Regions from separate parts of the Pontibacillus sp. ALD_SL1 genome, predicted to be linked through region 2. Evidence: riboswitches for the same ligand, from Rfam matches in the RefSeq annotation. Region 2 holds a riboswitch; the other holds the start of a gene.
The links. A riboswitch is a leader RNA that binds a small molecule or an ion and turns the genes downstream of it on or off. The one in region 2 is predicted to bind glycine.

Region 1: linked by a shared signal. The riboswitch ahead of gcvT (glycine cleavage system aminomethyltransferase GcvT) and the one ahead of IMZ31_RS06040 (ACT domain-containing protein) in region 2 are both predicted to bind glycine.

What each region holds. Positions count from the first base shown of each region.
Region 1 covers NZ_CP062974.1:2,480,201-2,488,305, reverse strand. The annotation lists gene IMZ31_RS12640 (hypothetical protein) at 1-199, shown strand, start outside; gene IMZ31_RS12635 (shikimate kinase) at 212-706, shown strand; gene IMZ31_RS12630 (YqzE family protein) at 757-936, shown strand; gene IMZ31_RS12625 (YqhG family protein) at 1,032-1,889, opposite strand; gene IMZ31_RS12620 (DEAD/DEAH box helicase) at 1,867-3,537, opposite strand; glycine riboswitch at 3,686-3,778, shown strand; gene gcvT (glycine cleavage system aminomethyltransferase GcvT) at 3,959-5,059, shown strand; gene gcvPA (aminomethyl-transferring glycine dehydrogenase subunit GcvPA) at 5,084-6,430, shown strand; gene gcvPB (aminomethyl-transferring glycine dehydrogenase subunit GcvPB) at 6,423-7,874, shown strand; gene IMZ31_RS12600 (rhodanese-like domain-containing protein) at 7,946-8,105, opposite strand, start outside.
Region 2 covers NZ_CP062974.1:1,204,622-1,212,726, forward strand. The annotation lists gene IMZ31_RS06035 (glycoside hydrolase family 13 protein) at 1-1,600, shown strand, start outside; glycine riboswitch at 1,909-1,987, shown strand; gene IMZ31_RS06040 (ACT domain-containing protein) at 2,082-2,357, shown strand; gene IMZ31_RS06045 (PFL family protein) at 2,370-3,731, shown strand; gene IMZ31_RS06050 (5-carboxymethyl-2-hydroxymuconate Delta-isomerase) at 4,006-4,383, opposite strand; gene IMZ31_RS06055 (fumarylacetoacetate hydrolase family protein) at 4,399-5,157, opposite strand; gene IMZ31_RS06060 (fumarylacetoacetate hydrolase family protein) at 5,154-5,930, opposite strand; gene IMZ31_RS06065 (LysR family transcriptional regulator) at 6,006-6,902, opposite strand; gene hpaI (2,4-dihydroxyhept-2-ene-1,7-dioic acid aldolase) at 7,050-7,973, shown strand; gene hpaE (5-carboxymethyl-2-hydroxymuconate semialdehyde dehydrogenase) at 8,051-8,105, shown strand, end outside.

The sequences.
Region 1 (8,105 bases), 1.3 Mb from region 2:
AGAAGTTTTGCATGAAAGAGTGTATGCTTTGAAATTTGCATTAGAGCAAGGCGGTGTGGACCTTGGGGATGCTCAGCATGAGATCTTAAAAGACCTTATGCAAGTGAAAACAGAAAAAGACGGCATGGTTGACCCTGATTCTGTGTCTCCGAGGCTTATGACATTGATTCAGGCAACGTTAGACCAGCCGCTACACTAAGGAGGAGCAGGTTTGCAAAATATTTACTTAATTGGATTTATGGGAAGTGGTAAATCCAGCGTCGGAAAACAACTGGCAGAACGACTTCAAAAATCTTTTATTGATTTAGATCAGTCAATAGAGGAAAGGAATGGTAAGAGCATACCAGATATTTTTGCTGAAGGTGGGGAAGCTTCTTTCCGTAAGTATGAGGCAGAAGCTCTAAGCGCAGCCAAAAGTAAGGATGCAGTTATAGCTACTGGTGGTGGAATTATTGAAACGCCTACTAATCACGCTGTGATGGAGAGTTCTGGGAAGATTATATATTTACATACTGATTTTGATTCGATTATAGAACGTCTTCAAGAAGACCAGAACCGACCGCTTTGGAATCAGGATCATACAAAAAGGCGTGCTTTATTTGAAAAGCGACTTCCTACTTATAAAGAATGGGCTCATGTTACGGTTAACACGAATGATCGAGCGGTGGATGAGATAGTTGTTCAAGTAGCGAACGTTATAAAATAAAGGGTTTTTGGACATACTACTGATGTACACCTAATGTGAGGTGAGGATCTATGTCTGGAAATGACTATGTGAAATTTATGACTCAAGAAATTGTGAAGTATATGGATCTACCTGAAGATGAACGAAAGAAACGAAAAGAACAAAAGAAACAGCAAGAAGCTATAAGTTCTAGATGGTTTGGGATGTTGCCTTTTGCTTTGAAGTTTATGTTCAAAAAGCATGTTAAATAATATCCATTCCATAATGTAAGTCGTATGATCTCTTTAAAGAGATCATACGACTTTTTTGTGGTTTTACAACGTCTATCTACCTAGACGCTGCTTTTTTAAGCTTTTAGGTGGTCTGCTATCATTTTAGAAGAGCTGGACTGGCTGATATAAATCATTCCAGCATTAATAACGTCCACTACAATTTTGGGTTCATATCGTTGTTGAAGCGCACTTTTTTCTCTTTCAAGTCTTTCCACAGCCTCGGCTTTTAGCTCAACAGCTTCTTCATCCTCATCATCTTCAGATTGAACATCGTTTTTATAAAAGTGCTCTAATAATTGTTTTTCTTCTTCTAACAACCGTAGTGCATCTTCGCCCCAAGAAAGGTCCTGCTTCGTAACGTTTCCATGTATATAGGCTTCAACCCGTTTTAATGCACTTGGCAGCTTAATAATTGGTGTTAACGTATAGCAGTAATCTGGAATCTTAGGGGAAAGGGAAATAGAGCCCAAGCGGTCCATGAACTGCGGGATTATACTTCCGTTAATCAACTGAAGCCCTAATGAGACAATCTCCTGTCGTTTTTGAGTCCCTTTAAAATTAATCGATGCATTTAGAATAAGCCAAGGGGTGAGGCTTGTTTGTTGATTTGTGTCTACTTGTTCATATTGCCTTGTGATTTGTCCTTTCTTTCGTAGCATCTGAAACATCTGGTGAACGCGAGGGGAGCCAAAGTGTAGCCATTCTCCCTTCTCTTCACGACGGTTTGGGTTGGTAATAAAGGTTACCTGCATGGGAATTCCTTTACCGTTGACCCTTTTGACATAATTCCAATAGAATGGTCGGTTCATGAGTACTTCATCTTGTTCTTCAGTTAACTGAATTTTCATAACCCCATCACGGTCTTCTAAAATCGAGCAATCATTAGCTGTGAAGTAGCGATGCAAGAAGCTATGAAGCGCCTGTTGTTCCATCCATTTCCACCTCCTGATCTTGTTCCATTGCGTACGATATAACGGAAGATAAGTTGTTGAGTTTTACTTTCATTTCCCCATCTGAAGCAGACTCTGTAAAAATGGATTGAATTTCATCTTCTAGGTTATCAAGTTCTAGCTTTTGTAAGATGGCATCTAAGTTCCCGACGACTCTTTGGAAAAGGTGGATTTTCTCATAAAGAAGGGAAAGAACGTGTTCTTCAATTGTGTCTCGAATGGCAAAGTTGTAAATGTTAACGTCTTCTTTCTGTCCAAACCGGTGAATACGCCCGATTCGTTGTTCGAGGCGCATCGGATTCCAAGGTAAGTCATAGTTAATCATATTGTTACAGAACTGCAAGTTAATCCCTTCCCCTCCAGCTTCTGTAGCAATGAGAACTTGGGCGTGGTTTTGGAAGAGTTGCTTCATCCAATCCTTCTTACTTCGCTTGAAGCCACCCCTAAACGGAACGGATGTAATGCCATGTTGTTGCAAATACCACTGTAGATAGTATTGAGAAGCTCTATACTCCGTGAATATAATGAATTTCTGATCCGTTTTCGAGATTAATTCAACAACTTTTTGCGCTTTAGCGTGATGAGGCATTTTCTCGATATAGCCAATCATCTCTTGTAGTTGTTCAGCTCTTGAAGGATGGATCTCCTCATTCTTCAACATACTCTGAATCGAAAGGAAACACGCTTCGCGGCTTGAGCATAACTCTCGCAAAAGAACAATGTTGGAAAAAGCCATTCCTCCGCTTGTAACTTCAGACAGCTTTTCGTAAGCGTTCTTTTCTTCTTCTGTGAAATCAATATAGACTGTTTCTACATTACGCTTCGTCCAATCCACACCTGTTTCATCACGACGGTTACGGACCATGACTTTTTTGACTAATTCTTTTAAATGTTCATCATTTGATAGTTGATTTCGATTTCTTCCAAAGCGTTTAGTGAAGTCTTCATAGTTTCCTAAATGACCTGGCTTTAAGATAGAAACTAAATTAAAGATATCAACCAGGTGGTTCTGCACTGGAGTGGCCGTCAGAAGAAGGCAATATTTTTTCTTTAGTGACCTTACAAACGCGTAGTTTTTCGTTTTATGATTTTTTAATTTATGAGCCTCGTCAATGATAATTAGATCATATTCTGTGTCTAAGATTTTTTCCTGATGCGGATGTCGCTTAGCCGTATCAATAGAAGATACGACAATATCATAGTCCCAGATAGCAGACTTTCTTTGAGCTGCTGCAGGGATATAGAACTTCTGGTTCATTTCTTGTACCCACTGATTGACGAGAGAGGCAGGGGCTAGTATGAGTACTTTTTTTACAAGTCCACGAATCATATATTCTTTTAAAATTAATCCTGCTTCTATCGTTTTACCTAGTCCTACTTCGTCTGCTAGGATTGCTCGTCCGTTCATTTCTTCCACCACTTGTTCAGCACAATTTAATTGATGAGGAAGAAAGTCGACATGAGGTAAGTATTTGGGTGATTGGAGCCCCTTAAATTCAGGAGTGGCAACGTGCTTTGATGTCTCATAGGCCATCTGGAATAATTCCCATGAAGCAAAAGGGCCTTCTGACTGTAAGTTCGTTGCTACTATTGGATCAATAGAAGTATCGATCTCTATAGATGGATTCATGTGTAACCCTACCTTTACAAGCAATAAATTTTTGTGCACAGTGCAAATACCGTGTGATATAATGACAGTGAATTTGTAAACTAGTGTTTACTATTCCGAAACGTTTATGAATTAGTATGAACCATTTATGAAAATATTATGATGGCGAATGATTACAAGAGGAGAGACCGCAGAAACTTGGCGGCGCCGAAGGAGCAAACAGTGATGTGAATCTCTCAGGCAAAAAGACTCTTGTAGGACGCACCTCTGGAGAGTGCCTACGTAAGGCCACCCAAGAAGAAAGCAGCAATGAATACTGCGAAACTTTCTGGTTAACGGACAGGGAATGACACGTGAATTGTGGCTTCTCTGTTTTTTTATGTTAAATTTTCAGAAAAATAGCGCAAGTTTGAACGATTATGTACATAGGGGGATATTGAAAATGGCTGATTTAAAACGTACACCACTGCACCCTCATTACGGGGAGTGGGGAGCAAAAACAGTTGACTTCGGAGGATGGGATCTTCCTGTTCAATTTACATCTATTAAAGAAGAGCATCACGCAACACGCAAAAGTGCTGGGTTGTTTGACGTTTCCCATATGGGAGAGATTTTAGTAGAGGGACCTGAAAGTGAAGCTTACCTGCAAAAGATGCTCACGAATGATGTAACCAAACTAACACCTAATCGGGCACAATATACGTTTCTTTGCTATGAAGATGGAGGGACGGTTGATGATCTGATTGTCTATAAGTTGAAGGAGCAATCCTATTTGCTTGTAGTGAATGCAGCGAATACAGATAAGGATTTCAATTGGCTAAAGGAAAATGTAACGGAAAACGCGACGCTTCATAACGTCTCCGACCAGTATGTCCAACTCGCTATTCAGGGACCGAAGGCTGAAGCAGTTTTACAACGTTTAACAGATCAGGATCTTTCTGAAATCAAATTCTTCCGATTCTTGCAAGATGTCTCCTTTAGTGGTGTTGAACATGCAGCGCTTGTTTCTCGTACTGGTTATACAGGAGAAGATGGATTTGAGATTTATATTCATCCAGATGCGGGGGGAGCGCTTTGGAGAGCTATTCTTGCTGAAGGCAAAGAGGACGGGGTACTTCCTGTTGGACTTGGAGCAAGGGACACGCTTCGTTTTGAAGCAAAGCTTCCTTTATATGGTCAGGAGCTAAGTGCAGATATTACGCCTATTGAAGCTGGACTTGGATTTGCTGTCAAAGTGGATAAAGAAGGTGACTTTATTGGCAAGTCTGTTCTTAAGAAACAAAAAGAAGAAGGAACAGAGAGGAAACTCGTAGGTCTTGAAATGATCGATAAAGGGATTCCGCGCCACGGTTATAAAGTATTTGATGACGATAAGGAAATTGGTTTTGTTACCACTGGTACACAGTCTCCGACATTAGAGAAAAATATAGGCCTTGCCGTTGTTCCTAATCAATATACGGAGCCTGATACCGAACTGCTCGTTCAGGTTCGTAAAAGATTGTTGAAAGCAAAAGTAATACCAACACCATTTTATAAGCGGTAAGGATAAGGATAGGGAGGTTTTACAATGACATTTCGATATTTACCTATGACCGATCATGATAAACGATCTATGTTAGACAGTATTGGCGTTGAATCAACAGATGTTTTATTTAGTGATATCCCTGACAAGGTTCGTTTCAAAGGAAATTTAAACATAAAGCCTAGCGCAAGTGAGCCAGAGTTAATGAAAGAATTGGCTCAACTAGCTGGAGACAACATCAACACGAAAGACTATACATCTTTTCTAGGGGCAGGGGTTTATGATCATTACATTCCTTCCATTGTAGATCATGTACTGTCTCGTTCAGAATTCTATACAGCTTACACACCTTATCAGCCAGAAATTTCTCAAGGAGAGCTACAAGCGATCTTTGAATTCCAGACGATGATATCTGAGCTAACAGGGATGGAAGTATCTAACTCTTCTATGTACGACGGGGGCACCTCACTTGCAGAGGCGGTGACGCTAAGCGCTGGGCAAACAAGGAAGAAAAAAGTTCTTGTATCTAAAGCCATTCACCCTCACTCTTTAGAAGTTATTCATTCTTATGCAATGGGACAAAACATTGAAGTGGTTGAAATCGAAGCAAGAGAGGGTTTGACAAACCTATCTATGTTAGCAGATGAGTTAGATGAAGAAACTGCAGGCGTCGTCATTCAATATCCGAACTTCTTCGGACAAATTGAGCCTTTAGAAGACGTACAAGAGATCTTAAAAGATTCAAAAGCAATGTTTATGGTTTCAAGTAATCCTCTAGCTCTCGGGTATCTCACACCACCTGGTGAATTTGGAGCGGATATTGTTGTAGGCGATACTCAAGTGTTCGGTATTCCTGCACAGTTTGGTGGACCGCACTGTGGATACTTCGCTACGACCAAGAAACTAATGAGAAAAGTTCCAGGGCGTCTTGTAGGCCAAACACAAGATGAAGAAGGGCGAAGAGGCTTTGTGTTAACATTGCAAGCTCGTGAACAACACATCAGAAGAGATAAAGCCACATCTAACATTTGTTCTAACCAAGCTTTAAATGCATTAGGCACATCTGTAGCCCTTAGTGCGCTCGGTAAGAAAGGCATTAAAGAAATGGCCTATCAAAACATGCAAAAAGCCCGCTATGCGAAGAAAAAGTTCGAAGATGCTGGCTTCCAAGTGTTGTATTCAAAGGCTTTCTTTAATGAATTTGTTCTGCAAGTTCAAGGTTCTGTAACGACACTTAATGAAAAGCTGCAAGAAAAAGGGATGATTGGTGGTCTTGACCTAGAAAGGGTTCATTCTGATTTAGGTGGCCATATGCTTGTAGCCGTGACCGAAATGCGTACAAAGGAAGAGATCGATCGATTTGTGAAGGAATTGGGGGATGTATATGCATAACGAAAATTTTCCGCTCATCTTTGAACATAGTCAAGAAGGACGCGTAGGATTTAGTCTGCCTGATTTAGATGTACCAGAGGTAGACTTAGACATTGAAGTCCCATACGTCAGAAGCGCCGATGCTGATTTGCCTGAAGTAAGTGAACTGCAGATTATGCGTCACTACACGGCTCTCTCCAAACGGAATCACGGTGTGGACTCAGGATTTTATCCACTAGGGTCTTGTACGATGAAATACAACCCTAAAATGAATGAAGATGTAGCTCGTATGCCTGGATTTAGTCACATTCATCCCTTACAAGCTCCAGAGTCAGTTCAAGGAGCACTAGGTTTAATGTATGATCTTCAGACCTCTCTTGAAGCGATTACAGGAATGGATCAAGTTACGCTGCAACCTGCTGCAGGAGCTCATGGTGAGTGGACAGGACTTATGATGATTCGTGCTTACCACGAGGCGAATGGTGACTACAACCGTACCAAGGTCATCGTTCCAGATTCAGCACATGGAACGAATCCTGCATCTGCAACGGTAGCTGGCTTTGAAGCGGTAACGGTAAAATCCAATGAAAAAGGGCTTGTCGATTTAGATGATTTAAAACGGGTGGTTGATGAGAACACAGCTGCTCTCATGCTAACAAATCCGAATACGCTTGGTTTATTTGAAGAAGAGATCTTAGAAATGGCCGAGATCATCCATGAAGCAGGCGGTAAACTTTATTATGACGGTGCCAACTTAAATGCTATCCTTGGATACGCTCGCCCAGGGGATATGGGGTTTGATGTTGTCCACTTGAATTTACACAAAACATTTACTGGTCCTCATGGTGGGGGTGGTCCTGGTTCAGGTCCAGTTGGAGTGAAGAATGATTTAGCTCCATATCTGCCAAAGCCAATTGTAACTAAAGTACAAGAACGTTATGTTTTCGATGATAATCGTCCAGACTCAATCGGTCGCGTTAAACCGTATTTTGGGAACTTTGGAATTAACGTCCGTGCTTATACGTACATTCGTACAATGGGGGCTAAAGGGTTAAAACAAGTAAGTGAGTACGCCGTATTGAATGCGAACTATATGATGAGAGAACTTGAGAAAGATTTTGACCTTCCGTTCTCACAGCATTGTAAACACGAATTTGTACTATCAGGAAAACGTCAGAAGAAACTTGGTGTCAGAACGCTTGATATGGCTAAACGACTTCTTGATTTCGGCTATCATCCACCTACGATTTACTTCCCGTTAAATGTGGAAGAAGCCATGATGGTTGAACCAACGGAAACAGAAGCGAAGGAGACGCTAGATGAGTTTATTGAAGCAATGAGACAAATCCATCAGGAAGCAAATGACAATCCTGAAATTGTTCAAGAAGCCCCGCATACGACAATTGTAGGTCGTATGGATGAAACGACAGCTGCCCGTAAACCTGTTCTACGTTACCAGAAATAATCGAACAAAGAAAAGACTCCTCAATGTTGAGGAGTCTTTTTGAATAAGGAAACATTAAATCGCTCTTACTCTTAACTTGATTTAACTTTTCCATCCCATTTCTTAAATCCGCCCTGAAGCTGATTCAAGTCGCTATAGCCCTTCTTGTGAAGGAGGGTAGCGGCACGTGCAGCGCGTGATCCGTTCTGGCAGTATAAATAAACGGGTTTGTCAGGGCGAACTTCTTGTAAG
Region 2 (8,105 bases):
TATCGAAAAGCTTGATTATCTTGTTGAGCTTGGGATTGATGTCATCTGGCTCTCACCGATCTATAAGTCCCCTAATGATGATAACGGCTATGATATTAGTGATTATCAGGACATTATGACAGAGTTCGGTGACCTTGAAACGTGGGATCGGTTAATTACGACGATGCACGAGAAAGGACTGAAGCTTGTGATGGACCTTGTTGTCAATCACACGTCTGACGAACACCCTTGGTTCCAGGAAGCGAAGAAGTCAAAAGACAATCCGTATCGTGACTTTTATATTTGGCGTCCACCTAATGAAGAGGGGAAAGAGCCGAACAACTGGCTATCCTTTTTCAGTGGTTCAGCGTGGGAGTACCATGAGCCAACAGGCGAGTATTATCTTCATTTATTTACGAAGAAGCAGCCGGATTTGAACTGGGAAAATCCAGATGTGCGTCAGAAAGTATATGAGATGATGCGCTGGTGGTTAGATCGCGGTGTCGATGGCTTCCGAATGGACGTTATTAACTTAATTTCAAAAGTGGAAGGACTACCGGATGCGCCTGTCACGAAGCCTGATGATGAATTCCAGTGGGGGAGCGATTATTTCGCCAACGGTCCTCGTTTCATGGAATTTATGCAGGAAATGAAAGAAGAAGTGCTTGACCATTACGATATTCTGACCGTTGGGGAGACTGGATTTGTAACGCCTGAGGAAGGGAAGCAGTTTACAAATGAAGATTCAGGCGTGTTATCGATGTTATTCCAGTTCCAGCACATGGATGTCGATGCGCAGCCTGGTGGTCAGATGGGGAAATGGGAAGAGAAAGACTGGAAGCTAACTGAGTTAAAAGAAATTATGTCAAAATGGCAAGTTGAGCTCTTTAATAAGGGGTGGAACTCCCTTTATCTGGAGAACCATGACCAGCCTCGTTCGGTTTCTCGCTTCGGTGATGATGGAGAGTACCACGCTGAAAGTGCGAAGATGCTTGCAACGTGGCTCCACATGATGCAAGGCACGCCATATGTCTATCAGGGTCAGGAAATCGGGATGACAAACGTGCACTTTCCATCCATTGAGGATTACGAAGATGTGGAGATCCGAAATCTTTGGCAGGATATGGTCGTTGAAAAAGGGCATGACCCGGATGAAATTTTAAAAGCCATTCATGAAAAAGGCCGTGACAATGCACGTACGCCGATGCAGTGGGATGCTTCTGACAATGCGGGCTTCACTTCTGGCACCCCTTGGCTAAAAGTGAATCCGAATTACGATCAGATTAACGTCGAGAAAGAACGTGAGAATCCGGATTCAATCTTTCATTACTATAAGAAGCTGATTGCTCTTCGTAAAGAACATGAGGTGATCGTAAATGGGGATCACACCCTCATTTGGCCGGAAGATGAAGAAGTCTATGCATATAAGCGTGAACATGAAGGAGAAACGCTTGTCGTTGTAACAAACTGGACAGGGGAAACAGTTGAACGTCCATGGCCAGAAGACGTAAGCTTTGATCAAGCTTCCGTTATGATTCATAACTATAGCGGTTCACCTGACGCATCTAAGGAGGGTATCACCCTTCGCCCATACGAAGCAGTCGTTTACCACCAAAAATAAACTTGAAAGCAAGTACCTGGTAGCAGGTACTTGCTTTTTTGTGTTTTAGAGCAGTGAAGGGTGTCAGACACCCAGTAGTGCTTTAGAGCGTGAAAGGGTGTCTGGCACGCGGCGTTGCTTTAAAGAGATGAAGGGTGTCTGGCCCCTCTTAGTACTTTTGCAAAGTATTGAATACATCGAGTTAAATATCTAGCGATATGCTAACGGTTTAAATGAAACATAGTCCTTGACCAACGATACGCATATTGGTACCATTACATTTATTCAAAAGAATAGTGGCTGTGAAGGTTATGGGTAACACTATAACTGGAGCCAATCCTGGAGAGATCGCTTTTAAAGCGACGCCGAAGGGTTCATGATCTCAGGCAACCGGACAGGAACGAACTACATACAGAATACGTGTATGGGTACGTTTGTCTGAGGTCGGCGAGAGCTGATCTCTTTTTTTGTTCACAGAAAATAAAGTCAGAGGTGGATCATCATGGAAAAACGTAAAGCAGTAGTAAGCGTTATTGGAAAAGACCAAGTCGGCATTATCGCGAACGTGACAAACGTACTCGCAGAATATAAATTAAACGTGCTCGATATTAGCCAAACGATCGTGGAAGAGTACTTCACCATGATCATGATTATCGATGTGAAAGAAGCGCATGATCTTGATGCAATCAGAAAAGTACTACAAGAAACTGGCGAGAACTTAGGCGTGCAAATTAGTCTGCAGCTAGAAGAAGTCTTCCAGTCTATGCACCGCATTTAAGGAGGCCTCCCCATGAATATTGCATTTAACGAAATAACAGAAACCATACGTATGGTCCAAATGGAGAACCTCGATATCCGTACGGTTACAATTGGGATTAGCCTACGCGACTGTGCCGATCCCAATATCGATAAGTTAAAAGAAAATGTCTACAACAAAATCACAACGTACGCAAAAGACTTAACAACTGTAGCGGAACAAGTCGAGAAAGAATACGGCGTACCAATCATCAATAAACGAATCTCGATTACGCCTGTATCTGAGATTCTCGGTAATGCAACGGTCGCAGAAGCTGTTGAAGTTGCAAAATCATTAGACCAGGCAGCGAAAGACCTTGGCGTTGATTTTATTGGTGGTTATTCCGCTCTTACTCATAAAGGTGTCACCAAAGGCGATCAGACCTTAATTGACTCTCTTCCTGAAGCCCTAAGTGTCACTGAGCGTGTCTGTGGTTCTGTTTCTGTAGCGACTACTCGTACAGGAATCAACATGGACGTAGTCAAACAAATGGGGCACGTCATCAGTGACGCAGCAGAACGCACGAAGGATCAAAACGGAATCGCTTGTGCGAAGCTTGTGATCTTCAGTAATCCAGTAGAAGACAACCCATTTATGGCCGGCGCTTTCCACGGAACAGGTGAAGGCGAAGCGGTCCTGAACGTTGGCGTTAGTGGACCAGGAGTTGTATTGAGCGCGCTCAAGCGTTACCCGGAAGCTGATCTTGGTGAAGTATCTGACGTTATTAAAAATACGGTCTTCAAAATCACCCGCGCTGGTGAACTCGTTGGGCGCCAAGTAGCTGAACGAATCGGCGTTCCATTCGGTATTCTCGACCTTTCTCTTGCACCTACGAATGCGCTAAACGACAGTGTTGCTCGCATATTAGAAGAGATCGGACTTGAACGTGTCGGTACGCACGGGACAATCGCAGCGCTCGCTCTTATGAACGACGCTGTGAAAAAAGGTGGCGCCATGGCGAGTTCGTATGTTGGTGGCTTAAGCGGTGCGTTCATCCCAGTCAGTGAAGACGAAGGTATGATTGAAGGGGTAACAGAAGGATCCCTTTCCTTGTCAAAACTTGAAGCGATGACATGCGTCTGTTCTGTGGGTCTTGATATGATCGCCCTAACAGGTGACGCTTCACCTGCAACATTATCTGGCATCATCGCAGACGAAGCGGCAATCGGTATGATCAATAAGAAAACAACAGCCGTACGCGTCATTCCGGTTCCAGGAAGAGAAGAAGGCGAAATGATCGAATTCGGCGGACTCCTTGGCCGCGCTCCAGTTATGGGTGTAAATCCATACAGTAGCGAAGGCTTCGTGAACCGCGGCGGACGTATTCCTGCTCCGTTGCAGGCTTTGATTAATTAAATGTTTGTTATGTAGGCTGCCCAAACTTGGTTTGGGCAGTTTTTTTGTGGTCTGAGAAGAGCGTCACAAGTCTGAACGAAAGTGACTTAAGTGGAGGGAGAGTGGCTCAAGTCCAGGTGGAAGTGGCTCAAGTAGGAAGAAAGTGACTCAAGCCCTGGGGGGCGGCTCAAGTCCGGGTGGAAGTGACTCAAGCCCGAGAGACAAGCTGGAGTCTGACCAGTCTCCTGGGCTTAACTCCTCAACTTCTAAATCCACAAAAAAACAGGCTGAACGCTCAGCCTGTATACCGGTTATGAATATTATTTTTCTTCTGAGTAGGGAAGTTAAATTCCGTCACCTCAAGCGATAGAGCCAGATAGTGATCTTTAAAGCAGTCGTTAAAGAACGATTCAGCTACTGCAAATAGGGCTTCACTTGTCTCTTTTAAAATTTCCTCACTTCGACCTGCTCCTACTTTTAATTCAATATGAACGAACGAATCATCTTCCGTTCCATCAGCGACTACGTAATCTGTTAGCTTCACAGCTCGGGAACGGATCCCACCTGTTGGGAAGTGGGGAGATTCCACTAATACCAGGTTCAAGTGCTGCAACAAAGAAGGGAAATCAAAATCGACTAAATTATCGGTGTACTCCACAATAATATGAGGCAATGGGTCATTCCTCCTTCAGGATATTGGAGCGGGTTGTTCTTCAATAATCATATTCGCTAAACGGCCGATGCCCTCAATTTCTGTAACAACTTCATCACCGACGTTTACTTTTGTTGGGCCTTTTGGAGTTCCGGTTAAGATGATATCGCCTTCGTTAAGTGTCATGAAGCTACTTAAATATTCAATTAGATACGGAACAGAAAAAATCATATCTTTCGTGCTTCCTTCTTGCTCAAGTGTCCCGTTTACATACGTTCTGAGAGCGAGGTTCATGGGATCAACGATATCATCTTTATCCATAATCCAAGGCCCAATTGGCGTACAGTTATCACGGTTTTTCACACGGAAGTTCGGACGGTAGTAATTTTCTAGGTAATCACGGAAAGCGTAGTCGTTTGCAATCGTGTAGCCGGCTACATAATCGTATGCCTCATCTTTTCCGATGTTTTTTCCCTGCCTTCCGATGACAACAGCAAGCTCACATTCGTAATGCATATGCGTCACATCAGTTGGTCGAGGTGTTTCGCCATGATGGCCGATAAGTGTATTTGGTCCTTTTAAAAAGACAAGAGGTTCCTTTGGTGCGTTGAAAGCAAGTTCTGATGCATGGTCGGCGAAATTCAGACCAAGGGCAAAAATGGTGCCTGCTTCAAGAGGTGGGAGCCAAGTGACCTCTGATTCTTGTACGGTTTGTCCAGATTCTAGAATAAGCTGATCATGTTCTACAATGGCCCCGTAAATATTCCCTTTGTAACTTACGCGTGCTCTCTTCATCGGTTGCCCTCCTTCACATACGAACGTTCTGAAACAAAATGATTGGTGAGTGCGCCGATTTCATCGATTTGGATACGGACTTCATCACCTGATTGAACGTGTGGTGCGCCTGGTGGCAGACCGACGAGCAGCGTATCGCCTTTATAGAGCGTCATAAATGAGGTCACATCCGCAATGAGTTTTCCAACAGGTCGAACCAATTCTGAAGTGGAATGTTCCTGACGCAGGGCGCCGTTTATATAAATGCGAATACCGAGGTCATCTGGATTCACTACTTCATCTGTGTTTACAATCCAGGGGCCTGCTGCACAGAAGCCGTCTTGAGCTTTCTCCTTAATCGCTGGTCGGTGGATGCTTTTATGTGGTATGGATATATCGTTCACAATTGTGTATCCGCTTACAAAATCAAGCGCGTTTTTTTCTATCACTTTACTAGCCGTTCTACCAAATACGATTGCAAGCGCGGCACCGATTTCCACTTCCGTTTCGCCGTCTGGAATCGTAATCGATGTTTCTGGTCCTGTGAATGTATTACGAGGTTTCATATATAAAACGGGTGCTTCTGGTGGCTTTTTGTACGGGGCTTCATGTAGGGCTAAACCAAATTCATCTAAATTTCCTTTGTAGTTCATGGCTGTTCCGTAGACGTTGCCGGTTAAAGGGAAGTCTAATCGCAACGACCCGTCACCATCAGAGAGTGTACCTTTAGCTGGGTCAATGGTCATTTCTTTTGCTTGTGGAACGCCACTTAACTGAACTTGTGCTTTCTTCATCAGGGTTTCCTCCTTCAAGCCGAATTCGAATCACGTCTATCATAAACACAAAGATTCTAAAAATTCAAATCTTTTTTACTGGAGACTTTGAACCGGTTCAAATTGATCCATAAACTTCCTAGCAGCGACAGAGAGAAAGCGGTCCTTTAACCAGACAATAGCTGGCTCAGCCTGAATGGTCGCATCATGAATCGTTAAGACTCGGAGTCCGGGTTCATGTCTGTCCTTTAATGAGGCTTGAGGTACGATTGTGGCTCCAACTTGAGCTGAGACTAGCGACAAAAGCATGGTTACATCCGGGCATTCACAGATCACCGATGGTTCAAATCCGTGATGGCGACATTCGTCTAAGATCAATTCATATTGGCCAATTCCGCTGAGTCTATGAAGCAATAAAAGGGGAAGTTCTTCTAATTCACGCATTGAAACGCTCGTACGTCCCACAGCAAAATCTGACCAACTTTCAGGCACGACAAGAACGTAAGGTTCGGTTGGTAAATGGATGATCGAGAAATCCTCGCTATCGACAGGGAGCCGAACAATCGCTAGCTCAATTTCCCGGTTACGTAAGCTTTCGGATAGAGAAGAAGTATCGCCTTCTTGGAGTTTATAACGAAGATGAGGGTGATCGTCACGGAAGGATTTTAGTTTGGGTGGGAGATAGGAAAAACAAGACTTCACAGATCCGAGAGAGAGCGTTCCTCTTATTCCTTCACCCGTTTCCTTCACTTCTGTAACGATGTCGTCCATTTCGTGAAGAATTTTCTCAGCTCTTTGATAGAGCACCTTTCCAGCTTCTGTTAGCTCAAGTGTTCGCCCGTTCCGTTCGACCAGACTTACTTCAAGCTCTGATTCTAGTTGTTTGAGCTGCTGGCTGAGAGGAGGCTGAGCTATGTGAAGTCGCTTAGCCGCACGGGTGATCTGACGTTCCTGGGCAATCACGTAAAAATAGCGTAGCTGACGAATATCCATTCATTCAACTCCTATTCTATATATGTTTTAAATATGAAAAGAAGACTTTTTAGATATTTTAAATCTATCGTAGCACATGCTATCGTTAAAATGACAAATATTTCAGAAAAATATAAAATCTTTTCGGGCAAGAAGGGAGTTTTCTAAATGAATATTCAAGAAGCGAAACAAAGACTACGAGGGTCAATCGCGCCGATTGTGACCCCTTTTCAAAAAGACCATTCCATTGATTTTGAAGCCTTCAGAAAGCTCATTCATTGGCATATAGCCAGTGGAACGCATGCGATCTCTGTGACTGGAACAACGGGGGAGCCGAGTTCATTAACGGTTGAAGAGCGGGTTGATGTAATGAAAGAGGCTCACAAAGCGATTAACGGAAGAGTTCCTTTTGTACCTGGAACGGGGTCTACAAACCATCAGGAAACCTTGTACCTGACAAAGAAAGCTCAGGAAATCGGGGCAGATGCAGCACTTGTGATCGTTCCATATTACAATAAACCTTCACAGCATGCGCTATATAAACATTTTAAAGCCGTCGCAGATTCAGTGGATCTTCCTATCATTATCTACAACATCCCTGGGCGTACAGCGACGAATTTACATGTTGAAACGCTTCGGAAACTTAGTCAAGACTGTGAAAACATCATTGGAGTAAAAGAGTCAAACAAAGATTTTGAGCATATTAATCGCGTGTTATTAAATTGCGGTCGTGATTTCCTTCTTTATTCAGGTATTGAACTACTTTGCTACCCGATGCTTGCGATTGGTGGGGCCGGTCACATTAGTGCAACGGCGAACGTAGTGCCTGATAAAGTAGCAGAAATCTACGATGCGTGGGTAGAAGGGGATGTGCAGCGAGCGCAGGATCTGCACTATGACCTGATGCCTCTGAACGACGTACTCTTTAAAGATACAAATCCAGCTCCACTAAAAGCGGCGCTCGGTATGATGGGTAAAATCAATCCCGACCTTCGTCTGCCGATGGATTTACCAACAGGAACTTTGCAAGATGAGATTCGTTCTGTCCTTGCAAATTATGTAGAGATTGCTGATGGTATTGGATTGAAGTAATTTTTTTATCATTATAAGAAAGTGTTTACAAAAAGGAGGTCTAAACATTGAGTAATCAGTTACAGGATAAAACGCAAATGGTGAAAGACATCTTAGAGAGCGTGCGTGATGTAAATTTATATATAAACGGCT